Regions from separate parts of the Streptomyces sp. NPDC085460 genome, predicted to be linked through region 1. Evidence: riboswitches for the same ligand, from Rfam matches in the RefSeq annotation. Region 1 holds a riboswitch; each other region holds the start of a gene.
The links. Region 1 has a riboswitch for cobalamin ahead of metE (5-methyltetrahydropteroyltriglutamate--homocysteine S-methyltransferase). Riboswitches for the same ligand answer to the same signal wherever they lie in the genome.

Region 1 (6,999 bases):
GGAGATCATGCTCCGGCTGCTTGGCGAACCCCAGCCCCGGGTCCACCACGAGCCGTTCCCGGGGAACGCCCGCGGCCACCACGGCCTCCACCCGGGCGCCGAGTTCCGCGACGACCTCGCGCACCACGTCCCCGTACACCGCTCGTCGGTTCATGTCGCGGCTGAAGCCCCGCCAGTGCATGACGACGAAGGGGACGCCGCCGGCAGTGACGGCGGGGACCATTCCGGGGTCTGCCAGACCCCCGCTCACGTCGTTGACGAGGACCGCGCCGGCGTCGATCGCCCGGGCGGCGACCGACGCGCGCATGGTGTCGACGGACACGAGCACCCCTTCGGCCGCGAGCGCGCGCACGACGGGCACGACGCGCCGCAGCTCTTCCTCCTCATCGACCCGGGAGGCACCGGGCCGAGTCGACTCGCCACCGACGTCGACCAGGTCGGCGCCTTCTGCGACAAGATCCACCCCGTGCTTCACCGCCGCTGCCGGGTCGAACCAGCGGCCACCGTCGGAGAAGGAGTCGGGGGTCACGTTCACCACCCCCATGACGGCGCACCGATCCCATCGAGGCAATCCGGCGACGATGCCCATGCCTTCGTCCTCGTGCTGCCGAGGTACGCCCGTCCGGGCCTGGAGCGCGCTCACGCCGAGCCCCCCGTAGGGCAGATCAGGCTCCGCCGGTACGTGTCCGGAGTCAGCAGAGGCGGCAGTTCGTCCTCCAGGAGGGTCCTTTCGAGGACTCCCCGGGCCGCGGCGACCAGCGCGCCGGGGTGTTGGCGGGCCATCGCGGCGGATGCGACGTCGATGAGGGCGTGGAGGTCGGACGGGGAGACCAGACGCTGTCTGCGCCACTGCCACAGCCGGGCACGGGTGAGTTCGGCGGTGGCGGTTTCCGTGAGCCGCCTGCCGGGAACAGCCGTCCCCCGTCCGCGCAGCCAGGTCTCGGTGTGCCGCAGCGCGAGGGCCACGGCGGACCGGAGCTGCTGCCTTGAGGGCGCTTGCGCCGGACCCGGCGGGCGTACGGCCAGCAGGTCGGCGGCGCGCACCGGCGCGTCGTCGGTCACAGGGGTGATCTCGGTGAGATCGCCCGTTGCGCGGGCGTTCCTGCGCTCGCAGGTGCGGACGATGAGCGCGGCGTACGACCGCATGCAGGGCGCGGTCAGGGAGGTATCGGACCCGTCCGGAAGCAGGAAGGGGGTCCGGTGGCCGAAGGCACCGATCACGCTGAAGAGGTAGTGCCAGGGATCGGTGGCGAGTCCGGAGCTGTGCTCGCGCAGTTCGTAGAGGATCTCCTCCATCTCGAACGCGGCCGTGACCGTGTCGATGACGACGGTGGCCCGGACCGTGCCGCGCGGGATGCCGAGGAGGTCCTGGGCCAGGAGGAACACGTCGTTCCACAGGCGCGCCTCGAACCGGTTTTCCAGCCCGGACAGGTGGAAGCAGGGGACGGAACCAGCGGAGGTCAGGAGCCGCGCGCAGTGGAAGAAGTACAGGCCGAAGTCGACGAGCGTGGCGGAGACGGGAGGGCCGTCGCCCCTGAAGCGTTCCTCCTCCAGGTGCCAGCCGCGGGGGCGGACGACGAGGGTGGGGGCGGTGCGGCGTCGGCAGACGTCGAGGAGGGTGCGCTGACCGGCGAGGATGTTCTCCCGGAGCGGGGAGGGGACCTCCGTGAAGTCGGCGATCCACACGTCGGCACCGGAGGCGAGGGCGTGCGCCGCCGCTCCGGCGTTCGGCGGCCCCGTGAACTCCCTTTGCCGGCCAGTCAGGCCCGGCGCCGGCGGCGCCACCCGCCAGTGCGGATCGTCGCGGACGGCCGAGGTGGCACGGGGGAAGTCCAGCTGACGACCTGAGGCCAGGCTGTCGGAACGGTGACCGCGCGCCGTGAGGATCTCGCGGCGACGGCGTGCGAACGCGGCGTCCAGCCGCGCCACGAAGTCCAGCGCCTCGGGGGTCAGGATCTCGACGTGGTGGTCACCAGGGGGGCCGGGGACTCCGACGTGTTGGCTCGTATCAGGGGTGGACATGCTGTGTTTCTCCGTCATCAGGCCGCTTTCGCGGGATACCAGGACGCGCCGCAACGGTCTCGCCGCTGGGTCCAGGCCGTCACCGCCTCCTCCGCAGTCCCGCACGGTCGCGGCTCTTCCCGGCCACACGATGGGCGCGCGCGATGAGGTCGGGTGCCGAGGAGAGCAGCGCGGTCACCGGACGCCCAGCGTCCGCGGCCGGCCCGCACCCGGTGACGCGCTCCGCTTCGAGTGCGGTGACCAGCGCCGACAACAGGTCGTTCGTGACCTTGAGCGTCTCGCGGACGATACGCAGCCGGGATCCCAGCGCCCCGACCTGACGGCGCATGGACAGGAGGGCGGCGTATTCCTGGGGTGTCAGCGCCACCATGGGCTGCCCGTCGACGGTGATGTGCCGGGGTTTCGGCTTCGCCACGTGAGCACCCTTCGTCACCCGCGTTTCGTGATGGCCAGGCCGTGCCGCTGCTGTCCGGCGGGTCGCCCGGGCCGGACGGCGAAGCGTCCGGTCCGGGCTTGCGGGGGTGTCAGCCGTTGTCGGCGGTCAGTCCCGCCCTGACCTCGCGGGCGGCGGTGACGAGGTTTTCCAGAGAGGCGCGGGTCTCGGTCCAGCCGCGGGTCTTGAGTCCGCAGTCGGGGTTGACCCAGAGCCGCTCGGCGGGGATGGCCTCCAGGCCCTTGCGCAGCAGCGCGGCGGCCTCCTGCGTGCTGGGGACGCGGGGGGAGTGGATGTCCCAGACACCCGGACCGGCCTCGCGCGGGTAGCCGTGCTCGGCGAGTTCACCGGCGACCTGCATGTGGGAGCGGGCGGCTTCCAGGCTGATGACGTCGGCATCGAGGTCGTCGATGGCCTGGACGATGTCGCCGAACTCGGCGTAGCACATGTGCGTGTGGATCTGGGTGTCGGGCCGGACACCGCTGGTGGAGAGCCGGAAGGATTCGGTCGCCCAGTCGAGGTAGGAGGCGTGGTCGGCGGCCCGCAGGGGAAGCGTCTCGCGCAGGGCGGGCTCGTCGACCTGGATGACCGAAGTGCCCGCGGCCTCCAGGTCGTTCACCTCGTCGCGCAGGGCGAGGGCGACCTGGCGGGCCGTGTCGCCGAGCGGCTGGTCGTCACGGACGAACGACCAGGCGAGCATGGTGACCGGACCGGTGAGCATGCCCTTGACCGGCTTGCTGGTCTGCGCCTGCGCGTAGGTGGTCCAGCGCACCGTCATCGGTTCGGGGCGGGAGATGTCCCCGGCGAGGACCGGGGGCCGGACGTAGCGGGTGCCGTACGACTGCACCCAGCCGTGCTGCGTGGCGACGTAGCCCGTGAGCTGCTCGGCGAAGTACTGCACCATGTCGTTGCGTTCGGGCTCGCCGTGGACCAGGACGTCGATCCCGGTTTTCTCCTGGAAGGAGAGGACCTCGCGGATCTCGTCCTTGATCCGCTCCTCGTATCCGGCCGTGTCGATCCGGCCTGCGCGCAGGTCGGCGCGGGCCACGCGGAGTTCGTCGGTCTGCGGGAAGGAGCCGATGGTCGTCGTCGGCAGCACCGGAAGGCCCAGGTGGGCGCGCTGGGCGGCGGCCCGCTCGGCGTACGGCTGGGAGCGGCGGCCGTCCGCGTCGGTGATCGCGGCGGTGCGGGCGCGTACGGCCGGGTCGCGGGTGATGGCGGAGCCGGTACGGGAGGCCAGGTCCGCCCGGTTGGCGGCCAGTTCTGCGCTGATCGCGTCGGTGCCGCCCGCGAGGCCGCGGGCGAGGGTGACGACCTCGGTGGTCTTCTGGCGGGCGAAGGCGAGCCAGCGACGGATCTGCGGGTCGATGTCGCGCTCGGCGGTCGCGTCCAGAGGGACGTGCAGGAGTGAGCAGGAGGCAGCCACGTCGACGCGGTCGGCGAGACCGAGCAGGGTGGCGAGGGTGGCCAGGGACTTCTGGTAGTCGTTGATCCAGATGTTGCGGCCGTTGACGATGCCCGCGACCAGGCGCTTGCCGGGCAGTCCGCCGACGCCCGCGAGGTCGTCGAGGTTGGCGGCGGCGCGGTCGGTGAAGTCGAGGGCGAGGCCGTCCACGGGGGCTGAGGCGAGCACCTGGAGCGCGTCGCCGAGCCGGTCGAAGTAGGAGGCGACGAGCAGCTTGGGCCGGTCGGTGAGCGCGCCGAGGTCGCGGTAGGCGCGGGTGGCGGCGTTCAGTTCGGCCGGGGTGCGGTCCTGGACGAGGGCGGGCTCGTCGAGCTGGACCCACTCGGCGCCCGCCGCGCGCAGGTCGGCGAGGACCTCGGCGTAGACCGGGAGCAGCCGGTCGAGGAGGGTGAGCGGGTCGAAGTCGTCGGCCACGCCGGGGGCGGGCTTGGCGAGGAGGAGGTAGGTGACGGGGCCGACGAGGACCGGGCGGGCGGTCAGGCCGAGGGCGAGCGCTTCCTTCAGCTCGGCGACCTGCTTGGCGGAGTCGGCGGTGAAGACCGTGTCCGGGCCGAGTTCGGGGACCAGGTAGTGGTAGTTGGTGTCGAACCACTTGGTCATCTCCAGTGGCGCGACGTCCTGGGTGCCGCGGGCCATGGCGAAGTAGCCGTCGAGCGCGTCCGCCTCGACGGCGGCGCGGTGGCGCGCGGGGACAGCGCCGACCATGACACTGGTGTCCAGGACGTGGTCGTAGAACGAGAAATCACCGGTCGGAACCTCGTGGATGCCGGCGTCGGCCAGCTGCTGCCAGTTCGAACGGCGCAGGTCGGCGGCGGTGGTCCGGAGGGCGTCGGCGGTGATGCGGCCCTTCCAGTACCCCTCGACGGCCCTCTTCAGTTCGCGGTTCTGACCCTGGCGGGGGTAGCCGTACACGGTGGCTCGTGCTGCCGCGGCTGCGGGCTTCGCTGTCACGGAACTCTCCTTCGCGAGATGTGTCCAGAAACATCCCGGATGACGAGACGCGGACGCGAAGGGAACGACAAAACGCGCGGACCATGTCACGGGAAGACTCCGTGCACGCCGCTCGCTGTGTACGCCGACCCGCCCACGAGGTCACCGGAATGGCCGCGCGCGGAATCGTCCGCGTGCGGGCAACGGGCAGGTCTTCGGACTCGCGGGCACGCTCTCCTCCCGGAGGGCACCTACTGGCCGTCGCTTCCCAGGACCGTTGTCCGGTCCCAGTGCGTATGACGGCGGTCGTTCCCGCTCACCGCTGCGGGGCAGTCCCGGATTCCCACCGGGTTCCCTCTTACGACGCATCCCGCCTGGCGGACGGGGCGAACCAGCTGCCCGGCCAGACTAGGGTGCCGGTCTCCCAGCGGCGAGCCCGTGTCCACCATACGGACGATGAAATGAGACAGATGGCCGGAGTGAGGAGGGACGCCGGGCGGCGAACCGCACGGTTTCAGCGCTCGGACACCACCGGGTACGGCACCAGGGCGCGCCGGTCGGGGTCGACGGCGAGGACACCGCCGGCGGGCGGCCGGGCGCGCTGGGCGCAGTCCTGGCGTTCGCAGATCCGGCAGCCCAGACCGATCGGGGTGGCGGCGCGGGGGTTGTGCAGGGCGATTCCCTCCGCGTAGACCAGGCGTGGCGCGTGGCGCAGCTCGCAGCCCAGCGCGACGGCGAAGTCGGCGCGCGGCGCGTGGTGGCCGAATCCTCCCCTGGCCACCGTCCGGGCGATCCAGAAGTACTTCTTGCCGTCCGGCATCTCGGCCACCTGGGTGAGGATCCGGCCGGGCGCGGAGAACGCCTCGTACACGGTCCACAGCGGGCAGGTGCCGCCAAGACGTGAGAAGTGGAAGTCGGTGGCGGACTGCCGCTTGGAGATGTTGCCCGCGCGGTCGGCCCGCAGAAAGGAGAAGGGCACCCCGCGGCGGCCGGTGCGCTGGAGCGTGCTCAGCCGGTGGCAGACCGTCTCGAATCCGACGCCGAAGCGTGCCTGGAGCAACTCGATGTCGTAGCGGAGCTCTTCGGCCGCCGTGTGGAAGGCGGTGTACGGCATGAGGACCGCGCCGGCGAAGTAGTTGGCGAGGCCGATGCGTGCCAGACCCTCCGCCTGGGGTGAGGTGAGCGCGGCCGCGTCGACCAGCTGGTCGAGGAGCGCCCCGTGCTCCAGGAACGCCAGCTGCGTGGCGAGTTGGAAGGCGCTCTGCCCTTCACTGAGCCAGGGGGAGATCAGGAGTACGCCGCTGTCCGCGTCGAAGCGACGGGCGTCGGCCGACCGCTCCGGGCCCGACCGGAGCACCTTGATGCCGTGCCCGACTGTGAGACGTTTCGTGAGGGCGTCCGCCGCGCGGCCCGCGCGGCCGATGCCGAGGGCCTCGGCGATCGCCTCGGCCTCCGTCTCCAGGGCGGCGAAGTGGTTGTGGTGGGCGTAGAAGAAGTCCCGTACCTCGTCGTGGGGTTCGGCGGGCAGCAGCCCCGCGGTGTCCTCGGGTGAGGCAAGGGCCGCCACCCGTTCGGAGGCGTCCCGGTAGCGCTGATGGAGGGTGACGAGGGCGCGGGCCACCTCCGGATGGTCACGGGCCACGTCGGCGATCTCGTCCTGCGCTATCGGGGCGCCGCAAGCCTCGTCCCCGAGGGCCGCCCGCAGGTCCGTGGCCAGACGCTCCTCCTCGGCCTCGGAGAAGAACTCCGGATCGATGCCGAACACCTCGGCGATCCGAAGCAGCACGGGCGCGGTCAGCGGACGCTGGCTGTGCTCGATCTGGTTGAGGTAGCTGGTGGACAGACCCAGGGTGCGCGCGAGCTCGACCTGGTTCATGCCCCGCTCGCGACGCAGCCTGCGCAGTTTCGCGTGCGCGTAGATCTTCCTTCCGGCGGCCCGTCCCATGCGAATCAGGCTCCTCTCCTGCTGCCCCCTTCATGTGAAGGTAGCATCCGCAGATTTCGCAAGATTCGCAGTTTCGCAGCTGTGGCATGGACGGATTACGCACAGTGGCTCCCTCGATCCGCCCCCTGTCGGCGGGGAAGACTCGCTGACGTACACGCCATCCACCGCACCCGCCGCGAGGAGTCCCGTGATCGACCACCAGGT
Region 2 (6,999 bases), on a different contig from region 1:
GGCCGCGACGAGGTTCTCCAGGGAGGCGCGGGTCTCGGTCCAGCCGCGGGTCTTCAGGCCGCAGTCCGGGTTGACCCAGAGCCGCTCCGCGGGGATGGCCCGCAGCCCGGTGCGCAGCAGCCCCGCGACCTCCTCCGCGTCCGGGACGCGCGGGGAGTGGATGTCCCAGACGCCGGGCCCGGCCTCGCGGGGGTAGCCGTGGGCGGCGAGTTCACGGGCGACCTGCATGTGCGACCGGGTGGCCTCCAGGCTGATGACGTCGGCGTCGAGGTCGTCGATGGCCTGGACGATGTCGCCGAACTCGGCGTAGCACATGTGGGTGTGGATCTGGGTGTCCGGCCGGACCCCGCCGGTGGTGAGCCGGAACGACTCGGTCGCCCAGGCGAGGTACCCGGGGTGGTCGGCGGCCCGCAGGGGAAGCGTCTCGCGCAGGGCGGGCTCGTCGACCTGGATGACCGAAGTGCCCGCGGCCTCCAGGTCGTTCACCTCGTCGCGCAGGGCGAGGGCGACCTGGCGGGCGGTGTCGCCGAGCGGCTGGTCGTCGCGGACGAAGGACCAGGCCAGCATGGTGACCGGGCCGGTCAGCATGCCCTTGACCGGCTTGGCGGTCTGCGCCTGGGCGTAGGTGGTCCAGCGGACCGTCATCGGCTCGGGGCGCGAGATGTCGCCGGCCAGGACCGGCGGCCGGACGTAGCGGGTGCCGTACGACTGCACCCAGCCGTGCTGGGTGGCCACGTAGCCGTCCAGCTGCTCGGCGAAGTACTGCACCATGTCGTTGCGTTCGGGCTCGCCGTGGACCAGGACGTCGATCCCGGTCTTCTCCTGGAAGGAGAGGACCTCGCGGATCTCGTCCCTGACGCGCTCCTCGTACGACGCGGTGTCGATCCGGCCGGCGCGCAGGTCGGCGCGGGCGACGCGGAGCTCGTCGGTCTGGGGGAAGGAGCCGATGGTGGTGGTCGGCAGCAGCGGCAGGCCGAGATGCGCGCGCTGGGCGGCGGCGCGCTCGGCGTACGGCTGGGAGCGCCGGCCGTCCGTGTCGGTGACGGCCTCGACCCGGGCGCGTACGGCCGGGACGCGGGTGATCGGGGACTCGGCCCGGGAGGCGAGATCGGCCCGGTTGGCGGCCAGTTCGGCGGCGATGGCGTCGGTGCCCTGGGCGAGGCCGCGTGCGAGGGTGGCGATCTCCGCGGTCTTCTGCCGGGCGAAGGCGAGCCAGCGCCGGACCTGGGGGTCGATGTCGTTCTCGGCGGTCGCGTCGAGCGGGACGTGCAGGAGCGAGCAGGACGCCGCCACGTCGACGCGGTCGGCGAGACCGAGCAGGGTGGCGAGGGTGGCCAGGGACTTCTGGTAGTCGTTGATCCAGATGTTGCGGCCGTTGACGATGCCCGCGACCAGGCGCTTGCCAGGCAGTCCGCCGACCGCGGCGAGGTCGTCGAGGTTGGCGGCGGCGCGCTCGGTGAAGTCGAGGGCGAGGCCCTCCACGGGGGCTGAGGCGAGCACCTGGAGCGCGTCGCCGAGCCGGTCGAAGTAGGAGGCGACGAGCAGCTTGGGCCGGTCGGTGAGCGTGCCGAGATCGCGGTAGGCGCGGGCGGCGGCGTTCAGCTCGGCCGGAGTGCGGTCCTGGACGAGGGCGGGCTCGTCCAGCTGAACCCACTCGGCGCCCGCCGCGCGCAGGTCGGCGAGGACCTCGGCGTAGACGGGCAGCAGCCGGTCCAGGAGGGTCAGCGGGTCGAAGCCGGCGGCGACGCCGGGCGCGGGCTTGGCCAGCAGGAGGTAGGTGACCGGGCCGACGAGCACCGGGCGCGCCGCGTGCCCCAGGGCCAGGGCCTCCTTCAGCTCGGCGACCTGCCGGGAGGAGTCGGCGGTGAAGACGGTGTCGGGGCCGAGTTCGGGGACGAGGTAGTGGTAGTTGGTGTCGAACCACTTCGTCATCTCCAGGGGCGCCACGTCCTGCGTGCCCCGGGCCATGGCGAAGTAGCCGTCCAGGGCGTCGGCGGCCACGGCCTCCCGGTGCCGGGCGGGGATGGCGCCGACCATGACGCTGGTGTCCAGGACGTGGTCGTAGGACGAGAAGTCGCCGGTGGGCACCTCGGTGATGCCGGCGTCGGCCAGCTGCCGCCAGTTCGACCTGCGCAGCTCGGCGGCGGTGGCCCGGAGGGCGTCGGCGGTGACGCGGCCCTTCCAGTACCCCTCGATCGCCCTCTTCAGCTCACGGTTCGGACCCTGGCGGGGGTAGCCGTACACGGTGGCTCGAACTGCCGCGGTCGCGGGCTTCGCTGTCACGGAACTCTCCTTCGCGAGTTTGTGTCCGGAACATCCCGGCGGGGGACGCGGACGCGAAGGAATACGACGGAACGCGCGGCTCACGCCGCGGTGGAACACCGCACGTGCCGCTCGCCGTGTACGCCGACCCGCCCACGAGGTCACCGGAATGGCCGTGCGCGGAGTACGTCCGCGTACGGGCAACGGGCAGGTCTTCGGACTCGCGGGCACACCGGCCTCTGACGAGGCAGGCACCTACTGGCCGTCGCTTCCCAGGACCGTTCTCCGGTCCCAGTGCGTATGACGGCGGTCGTTCCCGCTCACCGCTGCGGGGCAGTCCCGGATTCCCACCGGGTTCCCTCTTACGACGTTCCCGCCTGGATGACGGGACGAACCAGCTGCGGACGCCACCCTAGCCGCGCACGAGCCCAGCGGTGACGAGATCCCACCATGCGGACGTCACCATGAGAACCGTCCCGGACCCGCACCACGTGGAGAGGGACCTCGCGGCACAGGCGCTGGTGATCCGGCTGGGTTCCGGCCGGCGGTTCACCGCCTACGCCGACGTCGAGCTGATCGACGCGCTCACGAAGGACCGGCCCGGCGCGCGTCGGTTCGTCGTCAACACCCTCGGGCCGCCGGCCGAAGTCGGCACAGCCCTGCGGCAGGCACGGCATCTCCGTACCGCAGTCGGAAAGGGAATCGTCAGCTCAGCAGCGCTCGGAGCCTGCGCCGGTCGGGCTTTCCCACGGACGTGTGGGGGATGTCGGCCAGCAGGTGGACCACGGTCGGTGCGTACTGGTCGCCTTTGCGGGCGGTGACGAAGGCATGGATCTCGTCGTGGGTGATGTCGTGGTCCCGGGCGGGCACCACGGCGGCGTGCACGTGCTCGGTCGCATCCTGGTCGGGCACGCTGAAGACGGCGCACTGGGCGACGGCCGGATGGGTCAGGAGCACCGCTTCGACCTCGCTCGGGTAGATGCCCCCGCCCGCCACCTTGATCATGTCGTTGCACCGGTCGACGAGGAAGAGATAACCGCTCTCGTCGAGGTATCCGACGTCGCCGGTCCGCACCCAGCCGTCCCGCATGACCTCCGCCGTGAGCTCCGGCTGCTTCCAGTAGCCGGACATCATCCCCGGGGAGCGGGCGACGATCTCCCCCTGCGTCCCCGCGGGTACGGGTTCACCGCGCTCGTCGCGGATGGTGAGCTCGACGCCGGCCATGGGTCGACCGACGGTGATCTGACCGTGGCGCCCGACCACCCTGTGTTCCTCAGGGCTCACCTCGGTGAGTCCGAGGGTTTCGCTCTGCCCGTACCAGCTGTGGAGCACGGGCCCGAAGACCTCCTCCGCCTGTCGCAGTCTCGCCGGTGCGGCCGGACTGCCCCCGTAGGTGATCCGTTCGACGCAGGACACGTCGGTCGTAGGGAGGGCGGGATGGTCGAGCAACCGGTTCAGGAGGGGTGGCAGGAGCCACGTGTGGGTGATGCGCTCGCGCTCGATCGCGGAGAGGACGGCGCCGGGTTCGAACGCGTGCTGCATCACCACCGCTCCGCCCTGAAGCAGCGTCAGGTCGGCGCAGAGCCCGGCGACATGGGAGAGGGGGGTGCAGGCGAGGAAGCGGGGTGGGTCGCCCGCGTCGACCCGGAGGTTCGTCAGACAGCTGCGGTACTGGCCGTGCGTCACCTGGATGGCCTTCGGAACGCCCGTGGTACCGCTGGTGTGGCGGATGCACCAGTCGTCCTCGGGGCCGGCCCCCATGAAGAGGGGCACTGGAGCCAGACGGCTGCTTTCGGCGATGATGTCGGCGAGGTCCCGGCCGCGTGGCCCCGGACCGAGCGTCGCCACGGCCGATGCGGGCACGAGGGACAGGAGCCGCTCCATGTCCGCGTGACGGACTGAGTCCACGAGCAGGAGTCGGGGTTCGACACTGTGGACGATGTGCGCGAGGGAGTCGGGCGGCAGCATGTCGTAGAGGTAGACCAGACGGGCGCCGGCCAGGGTGGCGGCGTGGCGTGCGGCCAGCGCTTCCGCGCTGTTGCCGGTGAGGAGCGCGACGGTCGAGCCCGGACCGATACCGCGTACGGCCAGGGAACGGGCCAGTCGGATGGTCGTCTCCCGGAGTTCGGCCGCGGAGACGGGCATGCGGTCCGCGGTGATCACCACGGGGCGATCGGGATGCTCGCCCAGCACGTCGAGGAGCGTCTCGGCGTAGCTGACGAAGCGGGTGCCGTCGGGCGATGCCGTGTCCCAGGTCGCGGACATGTCCTGCTCCCGTGTGTCGGTGAAGCGGTCGTGGCTCCGGCGGGGGCCGGAGGCCGCACGCTGGCAACGAATCGGGACGGTGTCCGTGGCGGTTCGTGCCGCTGCCACATGCGCCCAGGCCGTGACCCGATCGTGTGGTGGTGGGCAGCGGACAAGATCCATCAAGTGGGTGACTCGTTGATCGCGGTAAGCGTTTCCCGTCTTTGGAGCCTTCTCGTATGCCTGTTGACCAGGTGCATCGTTTCGCCTTCTCCGGCTTCGGCTACCAGTGCCGAGTGGTGGAGAACCCGGCGCCCCGCACGGAACCGATCGTCGTGATCGGCGGCGCCTTCCAGAACATGTACTCCTACCGCCGCCTCGAACGGCCTTGGGCCGAAGCGGCCACCCTGGTCAGCGTCGACCTCCCGGGTTCGGGCGGGGCCGACGCGCTGCCGGCCTCCTACGGATTCGACTTCCTCACCGATGTCCTGACGGACCTGTTGGAACGCCTCGGCCTCGGCAGGGTGAACCTGTACGCGGTCTCCTACGGTGTGCCCGTCGTCTACCGACTGGCCCAGGAGCACCCGCGGCACGTCGCCCGTCTCGTCCTCACGGGAGCCGCTCCGATCTATCCTCCCGAGGGGCTCGCGAGCCTCGAAGCGATGGTCGAAGCGCTTGCGTCCGGCGACGCCGACGGCTACGCCCGCCGCAGTGTCGACGCGCTCATGGCCCCCGCCGACCGGCCGGTACGCAACCGGGCCGCCGTCACCCGGCTCCTCGCCCGAGACATGGCAGCCGTCCAGGGGAACGGATTCCAACGGCATGACGCGTCGACCCGCCGGGTCATCGACTGGCAGGGCCTGCCCGCCGGCGGCCTCACCGGCATTCCCACCCTGTGCTTCACCGGCGAACACGACACGCTCACCCGTCCCGACCTCGGCCGTGACGTCGCGGCCGGCATCGAGGACAGCGTCTTCACCCTCGTCCGTGAAACGGACCACCTTTCCGCCCTGGAGCGGCACCGAGAGGTCTCGGAACTCCTGCTGCGCTTTTTCACCGACCAGCCGCTCGACACCCTGGACTTCCTCACCCCTCTCGAACGTCCCTCCCGCGCCCGACGCGACGTCCCGGTGGGCGCGGCTCCAGGTGGTCACTGACCGGAGCCGGGAACTTCGCGGGACAACTCTCAGGTGACGGCGAATCCGATGCTGATGGCGTTGGCGGCCAGGAACACGACTGTGGTCGATACCGACGCGACCGTGTTCGTCCGTCGTGCCGAGGCATCCGCCGCACCAGGCCCGGCATCCCCGAGTACTGGGTCCTGCCCGGCGGCGGCGTCGAACAGGGCGACGCGTCCCGGGAGGCCGCCCTCCACCGGGAGATCCACGAGGAGATCGCGGGGAAGGCGGACATCGTCCGCCTCCTCCACACGAGGGAGACCGACGACGAGCGCCAGCTCTTCCACCTCGCCCGGATCGCGACGTGGTCCTTCGACGACCGCACCGGCCCCGAGTTCAGCGCCGAAGGCCGCGGCGAGTACGCGCTGGAGGAGGTCCCGCTGACCCCGGAGGGGCTCGACGGCATCGCCTCAAGCCCGAGGCGTCGCCCACCCCTCGTCGAAGTCCTCGGAATGGTGGCGTACCTCCGCCTCATCCCCCGGCTCCTGCCCACGCGAGAACAGGCCGCGAGCCTGTACGCCTCACCCTGACCCGCCGCTGCCGGCCGATGCGCGCGTGCGCCCCCGTGGCTATGCGCGGCGGGCGAGTGCGCGGCGCATGCCGTAGACGGCGGCGCCGACGGCCAGCACGGTTGCTCCGGTGACGACGGAGGACAGCGGAAGGGCGAAGGCGAGAACCAGGCAGCCGGCCAGACCGACCGCGGGAACGACGGGGGACGGGCGGCCCTCGGCGGGGGCGAGCGTCCAGGCGGAGGCGTTGGCGATCGCGTAGTAGGCGAGGACGCCGAAGGAGGAGAAACCGATCGCCGCGCGGACGTCCGCGGTCGCGGCGGCCGCCGCGACGACGGCCCCGACGACGAGCTCGGCCCGGTGCGGGACCTTGAACCGGGGGTGCACGGCCGCCAGCCCGTGGGGCAGGTGGTGGTCGCGGGCCATGGCGAAGGTGGTGCGGGAGACCCCGAGGACGAGGGCGAGCAGCGAGCCGAGGGCCGCGACCGCGGCGCCGGCCCGTACGACGGGGACGAGCCACTCCGCTCCCGCCGCCCGGGCCGCGTCCGTCAGCGGTGCTCCGGCCGCCGCCAGGCCGTCGGGACCGAGCACCAGCAGGACGGACACGGCGACGGCGGCGTACACGACGAGGGTGATGCCGAGCGCGACCGGGATGGCGCGCGGGATGGTCCGGGCCGGGTCGCGGACCTCCTCGCCCAGGGTGGCGATTCGGGCGTAGCCGGCGAACGCGAAGAACAGCAGCCCCGCCGCCTGCAGCACCCCGCCGGGCGTGGCCTCCGAGCCGACGTCCAGTCGCGCCGCGTCCG
Region 3 (6,999 bases), on a different contig from region 1:
CAAGTCCGCCTGAGCCGAGTTCAGTTCGTCGGCACTATGGGCAACGACCTTCGCGGCCCCACCCGCCTCTCGCACCGACCGCGCGGCGGTCTCGTCGGTGACGGCGACCACCAACCGACCGTTCTCGTAGTAGACGCCCGCCATGCGGTCGTCTCCCAGTTCGGCGGCCAGAGCCGTGGCCCGGGCAGGGTCCATGAGCGGCTCCGGGGCCGCCTGGGCGCCGGGTACGGCAAGCGCCACGAGCATGACACCTGTCGCCATCGTGATTCCCGTGCGGCGTATCTGGCGTCTCAGCATGCGAAGTCCCCCAACAGAACAAACTGATCAGTGGTGTTCGAGGGACGACACTGTCTGCGGTCGATGGCCGGGGGGCGAACAGGAATCGTCCACACATACGGGTGAGTAAGGCTTGGCCGATCCATATCGGTTCTTGGCAGATTCCGAGCTGAGATGGGGCACCTGCCCGCCAGTCCAGACCCGGCCCCTCGAACCCAGGAGGCCCACGTGCCCGCCCCTTCGGTCACCATCACCTGCGAGTTCAGCGGCAGCGTCGTGGCAAAGGGCGCCCCTGATGACCTCTCCGCATCGCTCCTGAGGCACGCCGGCTTCCAGCAGATCGGCGGCGAGTGCGGTCAGCAGTGCCGAGGGGGCGGCGTCGGCGACCTGCGGGCCGTGGGCCGTGGCGGGGTGCATGAGGGTGAGGAGTTCGGTCAGGGACTGCCCGCGCCCAGGGGCAGCGTGTCCTCGGGCAGGATCGGGGTGCGGTGGCTGTGGGAGTCTGCGGCGGCGCTGGTCAGGTCGAACCGGTCGGCGGTGCGCTGGGTGAGCCAGGCTGTGGCCGGCCGGTGGCAAACGGGTTCTCGTACGACGACAGTGGGCGCGCCCGGGGTGTGGTGCAGGCCCGCCGTGCGCCAGCTGCGCGGTGACCCTGCCCGGCCGGCACAGGCTCTCTTACGCGCACCGGTGCGCGACCTCACTCCCAGGCAGATAATTGCGCCATCATGCACAAGTGCAAAGAGCACCCAGTCCGACTCACCCCTGACGGGTGGTCAATAAAGTCAGCTACAGGTCAGCATCAGTACCGCTCGGGATCGCCCCCGGGCGCCGCGATCCGCCAAGATCAACAAACGGTCTCACCTACTGTGACCTGCGTAAAGCCTGCTCAGTCACCTACCTGCTAGTCGCACCAGGAGGTATCCATGAGGATGCTGATCAACGTGCCCGAGACCGTCGTCGCCGATGCCTTGCGCGGGCTGGCCGCCGCGCACCCCGAGTTGACCGTGGACGTCGAGCGGCGGGTGGTGGTGCGGAGGGACGCGCCGGTGGCCGGGAAGGTCGCCCTGGTGTCGGGGGGCGGGTCCGGGCACGAGCCGCTGCACGCGGGGTTCGTGGGGCCGGGGATGCTCGACGGGGCGTGCCCCGGGGAGGTGTTCACGTCGCCCGTGCCGGACCAGATGGTGCGGGCCGCCGCCGCGGTGGACAGCGGGGCGGGGGTGTTGTTCGTGGTGAAGAACTACACCGGGGACGTGCTGAACTTCGAGATGGCCGCCGAGCTCGCCGAGGACGAGGGCATCCAGGTCGCCCGGGTGCTCGTCGACGACGACGTGGCCGTCACCGACAGCCTGTACACGGCGGGGCGGCGCGGGACCGGCGCCACGCTCTTCGTGGAGAAGCTCGCCGGGGCGGCGGCCGAGGAGGGCGCCCCGCTGGAGCGGGTGGAGGCGCTGGCCCGGCGGGTGGTCGCGCGGTCGCGGTCCTTCGGCGTCGCGCTGAGCGCCTGCACCACGCCCGCCAAGGGCAGCCCGACCTTCGATCTTCCGCCCGGGGAGCTGGAGTTGGGCGTCGGCATCCACGGCGAGCCGGGGCGGGAGCGGCGCGGGATGATGACCGCGCGGGAGATCGCCGAGGTCGCCGTCGACGCGGTCCTGGACGACCTGCGGCCCTCGGATCCGGTGCTGCTGCTCGTGAACGGGATGGGCGGGACGCCGCTGCTCGAACTGTACGGGTTCAACGCGGAGGTACGGCGGGTGCTCGACGCGCGCCGGGTGCCGGTGGCGCGGACCCTGGTGGGGAACTACGTGACCTCGCTCGACATGGCCGGGTGCTCGGTGACCGTGTGCGCGGCCGACAAGGAGCTGCTGCGGCTGTGGGACGCGCCGGTGTCGACGGCCGCGCTGCGCTGGGGCCGGTGAGCGGGCGATGACGGAGGCGTACGGTGCCGCGTTCGCGGTGCGCTGGATGGAGACGGTGGCGGCGGCGGTGGACCAGGAGGCGGGCCGGCTGACCGAGCTGGACGCGGCGATCGGCGACGCGGACCACGGCGCCAATCTGCGGCGCGGGTTCGCCGCCGTCGCCGACGCGCTGGCGAAGGAGCCGCCCGCGACACCCGGCGGGGTCCTCGTGGCCGCCGGACGGCAGCTGATCTCCACGGTGGGCGGGGCCTCGGGGCCGCTCTACGGGACGCTGCTGCGCCGGGCCGGCAAGGCGCTCGGCGACGGTGACGCGGTGACGCGGGCCGAGCTCGCGGACGCGCTCGCGGCCGGCGTCGCCGCCGTCGGGCAGCTCGGCGGGGCCGTACCGGGCGACAAGACGATGCTGGACGCGCTGGTCCCGGCCGTGGCGGCGCTGCCCGAGTCCTTCGCGGCGGCGCGCGCCGCGGCCGGCGAGGGCGCGCTCGCGACGGTCCCGCTGCGCGCCCGCAAGGGCCGGGCCAGTTACCTCGGCGAGCGGTCGGTCGGCCACCAGGACCCGGGGGCGACCTCCTCGGCGCTGCTGTTCGCCGCGCTGGCGGAGGCGGCGGAGGAGGCGGCGGAGGGGGCGGCCGGATGAGCGGGGCGAGGGTCGGGATCGTGCTCGTCTCGCACAGTGCCGCCGTGGCGGCGGCGGTCGCGGAGCTGGCCCGGGGGCTCGCCGGCGGCGGCGACCTGGCACCGGTCGCGGCGGCGGGCGGCACGCCCGACGGCGGTCTCGGTACGAGCTCCGAGCTGATCGCCGCGGCGGCGAGGGACGTCGACGCGGGGGCCGGCGTGGCCGTCCTGGTGGACCTGGGCAGCGCGGTCCTGACGGTGAAGGCCCTCCTCGCGGAGGGCGACGAACTCCCGGAGGGCACCCGGCTCGTGGACGCCCCCTTCGTGGAGGGCGCGGTGGCCGCCCTGGTGACGGCGAGCGCCGGCGGCGGCCTGGACGCGGTGACGGCCGCGGCGTCGGAGGCGTACGCCTACCGCAAGGTCTGAGACGGGGAGAGGGGGCCGCCCCGGCTGGGTTCCACGCCGCCGGGGCGCCCTCGTCCGAGCAGCAGCAAGCACTAGGACGCGTTCCACGCTAGTGCGAGGGTCTGACAACGGGTCCCGCGCCACCGGGCCCGGCGAGGATGTCCGAGCGCGAGTGACCGACCCCGCATTGTGATGAAGCAGGTCAACACACTAATGTCACAGCGCCTTGGTGTTCGGGAAACCGGTGCAGTACCGGTGCGGCCCTCGCCACTGTGATCGGGAGGTCCGGCTCCTTCCCCTCGGGGAAGCCACTGCTCCGCCGCGGGAGACCGTCGCGGGGTGGGAAGGCGGAGTCGGGCGTCATGACCGTCAGCCAGGAGACCGGCCAGGGCGCGTTGTCCATCCACGAGGTGCTGGAGAGGGTCTCCCGATCATGCATATCGCCGAGGGGTATCTGCCCCCCGTCCATGCGGCCGCCTGGGGCGTCGCATCGGCTCCGTTCGTCGTCCACGGCGTCCGGGCGCTCACCCGCGAGGTGCGCGCCAACCCCGAGTCCACGCTGTTGCTCGGCGCCGCCGGCGCCTTCACGTTCGTCCTGTCCGCGCTCAAACTGCCGTCCGTGACGGGCAGTTGTTCCCATCCTACGGGTACGGGTCTGGGCGCCATACTGTTCCGGCCGCCGATCATGGCGGTGCTCGGCACCATCACGCTCCTGTTCCAGGCGCTGCTGCTCGCCCACGGCGGGCTGACCACGCTGGGGGCGAACGTCTTCTCGATGGCGATCGTCGGCCCCTGGGCGGGATACGGCGCCTACGTGCTGCTGAAGCGGTCCGGGGCGCCCCTGATGGTGAGCGTCTTCTTCGGCGCGTTCGTCGCCGACCTGTCCACCTACTGCGTGACCAGCGTCCAGCTGGCCGTCGCCTTCCCCGACCCGGGCAGCGGCATCGCCGGTTCGCTGGCGAAGTTCGGCTCCATCTTCGCGGTGACGCAGATCCCGCTCGCCGTGAGCGAGGGGCTGCTGACCGTCCTCGTGGTGCGGCTGCTCATGCAGGCCAGCAAGAGTGACCTGCTGCGTCTGGGCGTGCTCGCCCGGACGGAGCCGAAGCGACGCGAGGAGGCGGCGGCGTGATGAGCCGGAACGCGAAGATCAACACCCTGCTGCTCGCGCTCGTGGCGGTGCTCGCCGTCGTGCCGCTGGCGCTCGGGCTCGGCGACCACAAGGAGGAGCCGTTCGCCGGCGCCGACGCGGAGGCCGAGACGGCGATCACCGAGATCAAGCCGGACTACGAGCCGTGGTTCAGCCCGCTGTACGAGCCGCCGTCCGGCGAGATCGAGTCGGCGCTTTTCGCCCTCCAGGCGGCGCTGGGCGCCGGTGTCCTCGCGTACTACTTCGGGGTGCGGCGCGGCCGTCGGCAGGGCGAGGAGCGGGCGGCGGCCCGCGAGGAGAGCGGCGCACCCGGCGCGGAGGCGTAACCGCCGATGCTGCCGATCGACGCGGCGGCGCACAGCAGCCGCTGGCGCCGCCGCCATCCGGCGGAGAAGGCGGCGCTCGGTCTCGGTCTGACCCTGTGCGCGGTGTGTCTGCCGCCGTGGCCGGGCGCGCCCCTGGTCGCGGCGGCCACGCTCGCCGTGCTGCTCGGCCCGGCCGGTGTGCCGGGCCGGCAGCTGTGGCGGGCGTTCCGGATCCCGCTGGGCTTCTGCGTCACCGGGGCCGTCCCGCTGCTGTTCGCGGTGGGCGGCCCCGGCGGCGTCGTGGCCTGGGCCCCGGACGGGCCGGCGCACGCCGGGGAGCTGCTGCTGCGGACGGCCTCGGCCTCACTGGGGGTGCTGCTGTTCGCGTTCACCACACCGGTGTCGGACGTGCTGCCGCGCCTGGTCAGGGCCGGGGTGCCGGCGCCGGTGGTGGACGTGGCCCTGGTGATGTACCGGATCGTGTTCCTGCTGCTCGACGCGCAGGCCAAGGTGCGGCAGGCGCAGGCGGCGCGGCTCGGGGCGACGACCCGGGCGGCCGTCTGGCGGTCGCTGGCCGGGCTCGGCGCGACCTCGTTCGTCCGCGCCTTCGACCGGGCGCGGCGGCTCCAGACCGGTCTCGCCGGGCGCGGCTACGACGGGACGCTGCGGGTGCTGCTGCCCGGGGCCCCGGTCTCGCGACCGTTCCTCGCGGCGACGGCCGGTCTGCTCGGGGGGCTCGTCGCCCTCACCCTCGTACTGGAAAGGTTCCTGCCATGACGGTCCCCGTCCCGGTGGTGGAGTTGGTGGGCGCGGGTTTCGCGTACGAGGACGGTCCCGCCGTCCTCACCGATGTCGGGTTCGCGGTGACGGAGGGCCGGGCGATCGCGCTGCTCGGGCGGAACGGCGGCGGGAAGACCACGCTGCTGCGGCTGCTCAGCGGCGGGCTCCGCTGCGGGGAGGGAGCGCTGCTCCTGGACGGTGCGGAGGTGGCGTACGACCGGAAGGGGCTGACCCGGCTGCGGACGTCGGTGCAGCTGGTGGTGCAGGATCCGGACGACCAGCTGTTCGCCGCCTCGGTGGCGCAGGACGTGTCGTTCGGGCCGATGAACCTGGGGCTGCCGGAGGAGGAGGTGCGGCTCCGGGTGGACGAGGCGCTGGAGGCGCTGGACATCACCGCGCTCGCGGACCGGCCGACGCACCTGCTGTCGTACGGGCAGCGGAAGCGGGCGGCGATCGCGGGCGCGGTCGCGATGCGCCCCCGGGTGCTGATCATGGACGAGCCGACGGCGGGCCTGGACCCGCACGGGCAGGAGCGGCTGCTCGACACCCTGGAGCGGCTGCGGGCGGCGGGCACCACGGTGGTCATGGCCACGCACGACGTGGACCTGGCGCTGCGGTGGGCCGACGAGGCCGCCGTGCTCTCCCCCGCCGGACTGCGCACGGGCCCGGCGGGCGAGCTGCTCGCGGACGAGGCCCTGCTCGGCGCGGCCCGGCTGCGGCGGCCGTGGGCGGTCTCGGTCGAGCGGCTGCTCCGGTCGCGGGGGCTGCTGCCGGAGGGCGTACCGGGCCCCCGGACGGCGGAGGACCTGGACGCGCTGCTGGAGCGGGTGGGCTGAGCGCGCGTACCGGGCCCCCGGACGGCGTGGGCTGAGCGTCGGAGGCGTTCAGTCGTCGGCGGCCACGAGCAGGGTGAGGCGGCGGGCCGCGCGGTCGACGAGGACGAGTTCGTGGAACTCGCCGTGGACGCTCGCCCAGTCGTGGTACGCGTCCTTCCCGAGGCCGTTCAGGTGGTGGACGGAGTCCGCCGCCGCCAGCGGCTCGTACGCCTCGCGGCGCAGCGCTTCGGCGAGCGCGTCCGGGAGGGGGCCGTACCGCTCGGCCCAGGTCTCCAGGAGCCGGGTCGCCCCGTCCCGGCCGATGGACTCGTACGCCTCGGGGGTGACGAGGCGGAGCCAGTACGGGCCGTGGCGGGTGCCCCCGGGGTCCACTCCGCCGCCGGCGTAGTCGTCGCGGAACTGCTCGTGGGCGACGAGCGCGGCGAGGAGGGCCCGGTCGGGGACGGACGGGTCGGGGACGGACGGGTCGGGGACGGACGGGTCGGGGAGACGGAATCGCTTCACGTCGAGCCACCGGTACGCGTGCGCGTGCGGCTCGGCGAAGGCGAAGTGCCGGAAGTTCACGAAGGCGGCGCCGTCGTGGGTGAGTGTCGCTTCCACGGCGTGAGCGTAGGCGAAGTGAGTCAAGCCTTCCTACCGCGTAGTAACCATCACACCCCCACCCTTCTGCAACTAGTTGCATAAGGGGTGGCGGGTCGCCTACAAAAGGGTGCGACGAT
Region 4 (6,999 bases), on a different contig from region 1:
CGGGCCGCGAGGTGGACGCGGTGGCGCTGCTCGACGGGCGGTGGGCCGCGGGCCCCGGGGAGATCGTGCTCTCCGCCGACGCCCCGCTGTTCCCGGTCCTGGGTCTGAAGGTCGGGTTCCCCGGGCGGTCCGGCGACACGACGCTGACGGTGGTCGGAGTGGCCCGCTCGGTCACCGGGACCGCCGACGCGTGGGTGGTCCCGGAGCAGATGCCGGCGCTCGCCCCGTCCGGCGGCGGGGGGTTCCAGATGCTGTACCGCTTCGCGGACGCGGGCACCGCCGAGGCCGTCGCCGCCGGCGGGAGGGCGGTGACGGCGGGGCTGCCGGCCGGGGCGGCCGCCGGCGAGCGGTCGTGGCTGACCGTCGCGGGGGACGCCGAGCGCGACACCGCCCTCTACGTGCCGTTCCTCATGGCGTTCGGCGCGCTCGGCCTGGTCATGTCGGTGCTCGTCGTCGGCCACGTCGTCGCGTCGGCGGTCGGCACGGGGACGCGCCGGATCGGCGTCCTGAAGGCCGTCGGCTGCACCCCGGCCCAGGTCGTCCGCGCGTACGTCGGCCAGGCGCTGGTGCCCGCCGCCGTCGGCACGGCCGTCGGCGTGCTCGCCGGTCATCTGCTCGCGGTGCCCGTCCTGGCCGAGGCCGAGGAGGTGTACGGCACTTCCTCGCTGGCCGTCGCGCCCTCGGTCGACCTGGCGGTGGTCACCGGGGTGCTCGGCCTGGTGGCGGCGACCGCGTGGGCGAGCGCCCGGCGGGCGGGCCGGCTGCGCACGGTCGACGCGCTCGCCGTCGGACGCGCCGCCCCGACGGGGCGCGGGGGGCGGGCGGCCCGCCTGGCCGGGCGCCTGCCGCTGCCGCAGCCGGTCGCCCTGGGCCTGATGCGCCCCTTCGCCCGGCCGCTCCGCGCGCTGGCCATGGGCACGGCGGTCCTGTTCGGCGCCGTCGCCGTCACGTTCACCGTGGGGATGAGCGCCTCGCTCGGCGAGGTGATGAAGGCCAAGACCCACGACGTGGCGGACGTCACCGTGCCCGAGCCCCGGCCGGCCCCCGGCCCTCCCGGCACCGGGGCCGCCCCCGGGCCGCCGCCGAAGGTCGATCCCGCGGCCGTCGGCGCGGCGGTCGCGGCGACCCCCGGCACCGGGCGGTACTACAGCGCCACGACGGTACGGGCGACGGTGTCCGGCCTGACCGGCCTCGTCGAGGTGGTCGCCTTCACCGGCGAGGCGTCCTGGGGCGGGTACACGATGGTGTCGGGCCGCTGGTTCGGCGCGCCCGGCGAGGCCGTCGTGCCGACCCCGTTCCTGACCGCCACCGGCACCCGCGTCGGCGACACCGTCACCCTGAGCGGGATGGCCGAGCCGGTCACGGTACGGATCGTCGGCGAGGTCCTCGACCCGCGCAACGACGGCATGCAGGTCTTCACCGACGTCGCGAGCGTCGCCCCCGCGCACCCCGACCCGACGCCGACCAGTCACCACATCGCGGTCGCCCCGGGCACCGACGTACCGGCCTACGTCGAGGCGCTGAACGCGCGTCTGGCGCCGCTGGGGGCCACCGCTCGGACCGGCGGGCTCCGCTCGGGCGGCGACATGGTCGTGACGCTCCGGGTGCTGGCGGCGCTCCTGACCCTGGTCCTCGTCGCCGTCGCCGCGCTCGGCGTCCTCAACGGCGTGCTGCTCGACACCCGGGAGCGCTTCCGGGAGATCGGCGTGCACAAGGCGCTCGGCATGACCCCCCGGCAGACCGTGGCGATGGTCCTCACGTCGGTCGCCGTGACCGGGACGGCCGCGGGTGCCCTGGGCGTACCGCTCGGGGTGGCGCTGCACGGCCGGGTCCTGCCGGCGATGGCCGACGGCGTGGGGCTGCGTCTGCCCGCCTCCGTCATCGACGTGTACGGCGCGGGCGAGCTCCTCCCGCTGGCCCTCGGCGGCCTGCTCATCGCCGCCCTGGGGGCCCTCCTCCCCGCCGCCCGGGCCGCCCGGACCCGTACGGCCACGGCGCTGCGCACGGAGTAGCCGGGGCGGGACAGGGGGAGGGTCCGCGCGGGCGGCGGCGGCGCGTACGCTGGCGGGTGCAGCTGGTTCGCCCCCGTCCTCCCCCTGGCCCGAACGGCATGGGGATCCCGTGACGGACGGCGTCGCAAGAGGGAACCCGGTGGGAATCCGGGACTGCCCCGCAGCGGTGAGCGGGAACGACCGCCGTCATACGCACTGGGTCCGGGGAGGACCTGGGAAGCGACGGCCAGTAGGGGTCCGCCGGGTGGAGATCCGGAGGGCGTGCCCGCGAGTCCGAAGACCTGCCCACTGTCCGCGCGCCGGCGACCCGTGCGCGCGGTGCCGCACCGCCGCGACTCGCGAAGGAGAGTTGACGTGGCCGATCGTGCCGTCTCCGCATCCCCCCGACCCGCCAAGACCCCGGACGACTCCCGGGTGGTGCTCGCCCACATCATGAGCGAGCACGACACCAACCTGTACGGCACCATCCACGGTGGCGTCATGATGAAGCTGATCGACGACGCCGCCGCGGCCGCCGCCGGGCGTCACGCCGACGGACCGGCGGTGACCGTGTCGGTCGACCGGATGACCTTCCTCGCCCCGGTCCGGGCCGGGGACCTGCTCAGCGTGGAGGCGGGTCTGGAACGGGCCGGGCGGACCTCGATGACCGTCGGCGTCCGCGTGACCGCCGAGCGCTGGAACAGTTCCGGCCCGGCCACGGAGGTCGCGACCGCCTTCCTCACCTTCGTCGCCATCGACGCCGAGGGTTCCCCCCGCCCGGTTCCCGCCCTGCACGTGGTGAACGCCGGCGTCTCCTGATCCCGGCGGGGACCGCGCTGGACGCGCCCGGTCGTCAGGACAGGCTGTCAGGACCGGTCGTCAGGACAGGCCGGGTTCGTCCGCGTCCGGCGCGGTCGTCGCCGCGCGTCGCCTGCGGTACGCCACGAGCCCGCACGCCCCGAGGAGGAGGACGGCCACCCCGGCCACGCCCAGCGCCGTGTGCCGGGCGAACAGCGCGCCCAGAGCGGCGAGCGCGCCGATCCCGACGGTGGCGTAGATCAGGGCCCAGGCCGCTCCGCCCACGAACAGCGCGGGAAGGTAGCGCGGCAGCGGCATGCGCATGGTGCCGGCGAGGAAGTTGGCGGCGGTCTGGAAGCCGACGGTCAGGAAGGAGACGGCCACGACGGGGGCGCCCCACCGCTGGATCGCGGTCTCGACGCGCTGGAACTTGGCGGAGGAGATCCGCTCGGCGAACCTGCTGCGGCGGGCGCCGGCGCCGGCGAGCCAGCCGACGGCGAAGGTCCCTCCGGCCCTGAGCAGGACGATCACGTAGAGAGTCGCGGCCGTCATCGCGATCTTACCCACGACGCCTCGTCCCGGTCAGTAGCCGCGCGCGTCCCGCCACCGTGGCCCCACGAAGGGCACCAGCCCGGTCTCCGCCTGTCACCTGCGCTCCGCCTCTGCCCGTCGCGTGCCCCGAGCCCCACCGTACCGGCACGCGAACCCGCCTCCACCACCGAGCGGAAGCCACCCGGCAAGGTCACCCTAACCGAACGCGCGTACGCCGGATCGGGCCCACCCGGACAGAGCCTGCCCCGCCCCCAGTGCTACCCACGCCGCCCACGCCTCACCCTCCCGCCCGGGCGGCCGCCGCGCGTGCGAGCGGAAAGGCGTCGACCCGCGTCCCGTGCGCCGTGGCGCAAAAGTGGCACCACTGCGATGCCACACGAAAACCCCAGCTCCACGCGGGTTCGACCCCACCCCAAGGGGCCGATTTCGGCCTGACGCGCCACGTGATGCCAAATCATGAAGACACTGGCGCCATCTATGTGCCATCATGGCACCACTGGCGGCACATTCCTCGGTGGTCCGAGTCGAGGGATGCGCACCTCGCGACGCTCGCCATGGAGAGGGGGGTCGGGCCATGCCGACAGCGCGGAGCCGACGGCAGGCGGCACCCGGCACCGCCACCGCCTTCACCCGTTTCGTGCTCTGCGGCGGCGGAGTGGGGGTGGCCGCCGGGTTCGCCGTGACGGCGCTGGGCGCCTGGATCCCCTGGGTGCTGGCCAACGCCCTGGTCACCGTGGTCTCCACGGTCCTCTCCACCGAACTGCACGCGCGCTTCACCTTCGGCACGGGCGGACGCGCGACACGGCGCCAGCACGCGCAGTCCGCCGGTTCGGCCGCGGCGGCGTATGTCGTGACCTGTCTGGCGATGTTCGTCCTGGAGCACCTGGCGGCGGCGCCCGACGCGATGCTCCGGCAGACCGTCTACCTGGCCGCCTCCGCACTGGCCGGCGTCGGACGCTTCGCCGTACTGCGCCTGCTCGTCTTCGCGCGCCACCGCTCGCGAGCCGCGACCCCCGCCCCCACTCCCCTTCGCCGCCCCTTGCGCGCCGTCACGGCGACCGCCTCGGCCCCGGTCGACCGCGCGGCACTCCGCCGCGCCGCCTGACCCCCGGGCCGGGCAGCCCCTGCCCGCACCACCGGCCGACCCGGCCGGCCCGCACACGCGTTCACCGCACTCGCTCTCTCGACCGGAGGACCCATGCAGCACGAACCGACGACCCCCCGCACCTCGACCGAGCCCGACACGCTCCCGACCGAGCCCGTCACGCTGCCGACCGAGCGCGCCGCGGGCTGCCCCTTCGACCCGCCCGCCGGTCTGGCGGAGCTGCGCGACGCGGCGCCCCTGGCCCGGATGACGTACCCCGACGGGCACGTGGGGTGGCTCGCCACCGGCTACTCGACGGTCCGCGCCCTCATGGGCGACCCCCGGTTCAGCTCCCGGTTCGAGCTGATCCACTACCCCTTCCCCGGCGCACCCGAGGGCCCGCTCCCGCCCGCGCCCGTCGGCGACATGACCGGGATGGACGCGCCCGAGCACACCCGCTTCCGGCGGATCCTCGCGGGGAAGTTCACCGTGCGCCGCATGCGCGAACTCACCGAGCGGATGCGGGAGATCACCGCCGAGCACCTGGACGCGCTGGAGCGGAGCGGGCCCGGGACCGACCTCGTCGAGGCGTTCGCGCGGCCCGTCCCCGCGCTGATGATCTGCGAGCTGCTCGGCGTGCCCTACGCCGACCGCGGGCGCTTCCAGCACCACGCCCACACCCTGATGTCCCAGGACGTGACGCCCGAGGAGCGGTACGGGGCGATGGCCGGGCTCCAGGAGTACATGGCCGGGCTGGTGGCCGCCAAACGCGCCGTACGCTCCGACGACCTGCTCGGCGACCTCGCCCAGGACTCCGACCTGACCGAGGAGGAACTCGTCGGCATCGGCGGCTTCCTGCTCGCCGCGGGGCTCGACACGACCGCGAACATGATCGCCCACGGAACGTTCGCCCTGCTCCGCAACCCCGACCAGACCGAGGCCCTGCGCGCCGACCCGGACCTCGCCCCGCAGGCCGTGGAGGAGCTGATGCGGTACCTCACCGTCGCCCACACCACCGTGAAGACCGCGCTGGAGGACGCCGACGTGGCCGGGCGGACGATCAGGGCGGGCGAGTCCGTCACCCTCTCGCTCGAAGCGGCCAACCGCGACCCGGAGCGCTTCCCCGACCCCGACGTCCTCGACCTGCGCCGCAAGGCCACCGGACACCTCGGCTTCGGCCACGGCATCCACCAGTGCCTCGGCCAGCAACTGGCCCGCGTCGAACTGACCGTCGCCCTCCCCGCGCTGCTCGACCGGTTCCCCACCCTGCGCCTCGGCGTACCGCCCGAGGAGGTGCCGCTGCGCACGGACATGAGCATCTACGGCGTCCACCGCCTGCCGGTCACCTGGGACGTGGACTGAGCCGGCGGAGGGCCTCACGGGGAGACGCGCCCGGCCGCCCCTTCAGCCCAGGAGAGGTACTCCGCGCCATGCCGTCGTCACGCTGAGCACCGCATCCCAGGGCGGGCGCCAATACTGGCCGGACCTACGGCGCGGGCGGTCGAGCGATGATCCCGGCTGCTCGCCGCGAGGATGCCCGGCCGGGGAAACGGTCCTCGGCCGCCTGAGCTGGTGGAGGAATCGATGCGCTTTGTGAGCCGGGCGGAGCAGGACGAGCTGACGGAACGACACGGGCACTGGCGCAGGTCGCCGAGCCAGGCCCTCGACGACCGCTTCTTCGACGGCGAGCCCCTTCCGCGAGAGATCGTCCCCCGCCACTGGCTGCCCGAGGGCAACGTGCACGGGGGACGGCGGATCGCCCGCTCGACGGACAGCACGCGCTACTTCAAGGGCCCGCAGGTGCTCGTCCTGCGTGACGACATGCGGCGCCTCACCTGGGCCGCGACGGTGGAGGGGCAGCGCCTGCTCCTCAGCGAGTACCTGCAGCCCGCCGCCTCGGAAGTCCAGCGGGGACGTCACACCCTCGCCGAGGGGCCGATCTGGCGCTACCACATCAGCCTGAACAAGCACACCGGGCGGGTCTGCGCGACCTGGGTGTCCCGGCCCGAGGGCAAGGGCGAACTCTGGCACGACGGGCGCCGCGTCGAGACCGAGGCGCGGAACGTCGACTTCCCGTTCTTCGCCTACAGCCAGGTGCCGATCGGGCTCGTCCAGTCCGAGGAGCCGCCCTTCGGCGTCCTCGGCTACAAGTGCCGCGACACGGGACGGATCTTCCTCCGGCGGTTCGAGGGTTCCGAGCCGGGGCCGGAGCAGGTCGTCGTGGAGGAGCCCACGGTCGGGGGCGTGTCCTTCGGCATCATGGACGACGAGGTCGTCGCCCGGGTGGACCTCCTCAGAGAAGACCGGCTCGTGCCCGCGCTCCTCACCTCTCGCGACGGAGGACGCACCTTCGGCACGCCGGAGCCGATCGACCTCACCCCCGTACGGGAGCAGGGCTTCGCGCCGCGCCCCGGCTACCAGAAGCCGATCGTGGACAAGGGCGGCTCGTTCCACGTACCGATCGGCATGGACAGCGACAGCGAGGTCCTGGCCCTGAACTACGTCGCCGCGGCCGACCTGCTGGTCGAGGCCGTGCGCTTCAAGGACGGCGGGCTCGGCAAGGGTGACATGGAG

Region 2: another riboswitch for cobalamin. It lies ahead of metE (5-methyltetrahydropteroyltriglutamate--homocysteine S-methyltransferase); the one in region 1 lies ahead of metE (5-methyltetrahydropteroyltriglutamate--homocysteine S-methyltransferase).
Region 3: another riboswitch for cobalamin. It lies ahead of ACIGHB_RS12085 (energy-coupling factor ABC transporter permease); the one in region 1 lies ahead of metE (5-methyltetrahydropteroyltriglutamate--homocysteine S-methyltransferase).
Region 4: another riboswitch for cobalamin. It lies ahead of ACIGHB_RS12880 (acyl-CoA thioesterase); the one in region 1 lies ahead of metE (5-methyltetrahydropteroyltriglutamate--homocysteine S-methyltransferase).

What each region holds. Positions count from the first base shown of each region.
Region 1 covers NZ_JBITTO010000019.1:32,448-39,446, forward strand. Annotated here, with positions in the region: gene folP (dihydropteroate synthase) at 1-589, opposite strand, end outside; gene ACIGHB_RS32685 (malate synthase A) at 640-2,022, opposite strand; gene ACIGHB_RS32690 (hypothetical protein) at 2,102-2,437, opposite strand; gene metE (5-methyltetrahydropteroyltriglutamate--homocysteine S-methyltransferase) at 2,547-4,871, opposite strand; cobalamin riboswitch at 5,039-5,261, opposite strand; gene ACIGHB_RS32700 (short-chain fatty acyl-CoA regulator family protein) at 5,365-6,795, opposite strand; gene ACIGHB_RS32705 (MmgE/PrpD family protein) at 6,983-6,999, shown strand, end outside.
Region 2 covers NZ_JBITTO010000001.1:680,129-687,127, forward strand. Annotated here, with positions in the region: gene metE (5-methyltetrahydropteroyltriglutamate--homocysteine S-methyltransferase) at 1-2,283, opposite strand, end outside; cobalamin riboswitch at 2,451-2,676, opposite strand; gene ACIGHB_RS02930 (AMP-binding protein) at 2,968-4,527, opposite strand; gene ACIGHB_RS02935 (alpha/beta fold hydrolase) at 4,746-5,663, shown strand; gene ACIGHB_RS02940 (NUDIX domain-containing protein) at 5,789-6,214, shown strand; gene ACIGHB_RS02945 (APC family permease) at 6,254-6,999, opposite strand, start outside.
Region 3 covers NZ_JBITTO010000004.1:220,185-227,183, forward strand. Annotated here, with positions in the region: gene ACIGHB_RS12065 (S1 family peptidase) at 1-297, opposite strand, end outside; gene dhaK (dihydroxyacetone kinase subunit DhaK) at 1,200-2,192, shown strand; gene dhaL (dihydroxyacetone kinase subunit DhaL) at 2,200-2,829, shown strand; gene ACIGHB_RS12080 (PTS-dependent dihydroxyacetone kinase phosphotransferase subunit DhaM) at 2,826-3,233, shown strand; cobalamin riboswitch at 3,395-3,617, shown strand; gene ACIGHB_RS12085 (energy-coupling factor ABC transporter permease) at 3,646-4,341, shown strand; gene ACIGHB_RS12090 (energy-coupling factor ABC transporter substrate-binding protein) at 4,341-4,685, shown strand; gene cbiQ (cobalt ECF transporter T component CbiQ) at 4,692-5,441, shown strand; gene ACIGHB_RS12100 (ATP-binding cassette domain-containing protein) at 5,438-6,280, shown strand; gene ACIGHB_RS12105 (hypothetical protein) at 6,329-6,880, opposite strand.
Region 4 covers NZ_JBITTO010000004.1:396,941-403,939, forward strand. Annotated here, with positions in the region: gene ACIGHB_RS12875 (ABC transporter permease) at 1-2,012, shown strand, start outside; cobalamin riboswitch at 2,139-2,295, shown strand; gene ACIGHB_RS12880 (acyl-CoA thioesterase) at 2,367-2,810, shown strand; gene ACIGHB_RS12885 (VTT domain-containing protein) at 2,871-3,356, opposite strand; gene ACIGHB_RS12890 (GtrA family protein) at 3,916-4,446, shown strand; gene ACIGHB_RS12895 (cytochrome P450) at 4,540-5,787, shown strand; gene ACIGHB_RS12900 (hypothetical protein) at 6,010-6,999, shown strand, end outside.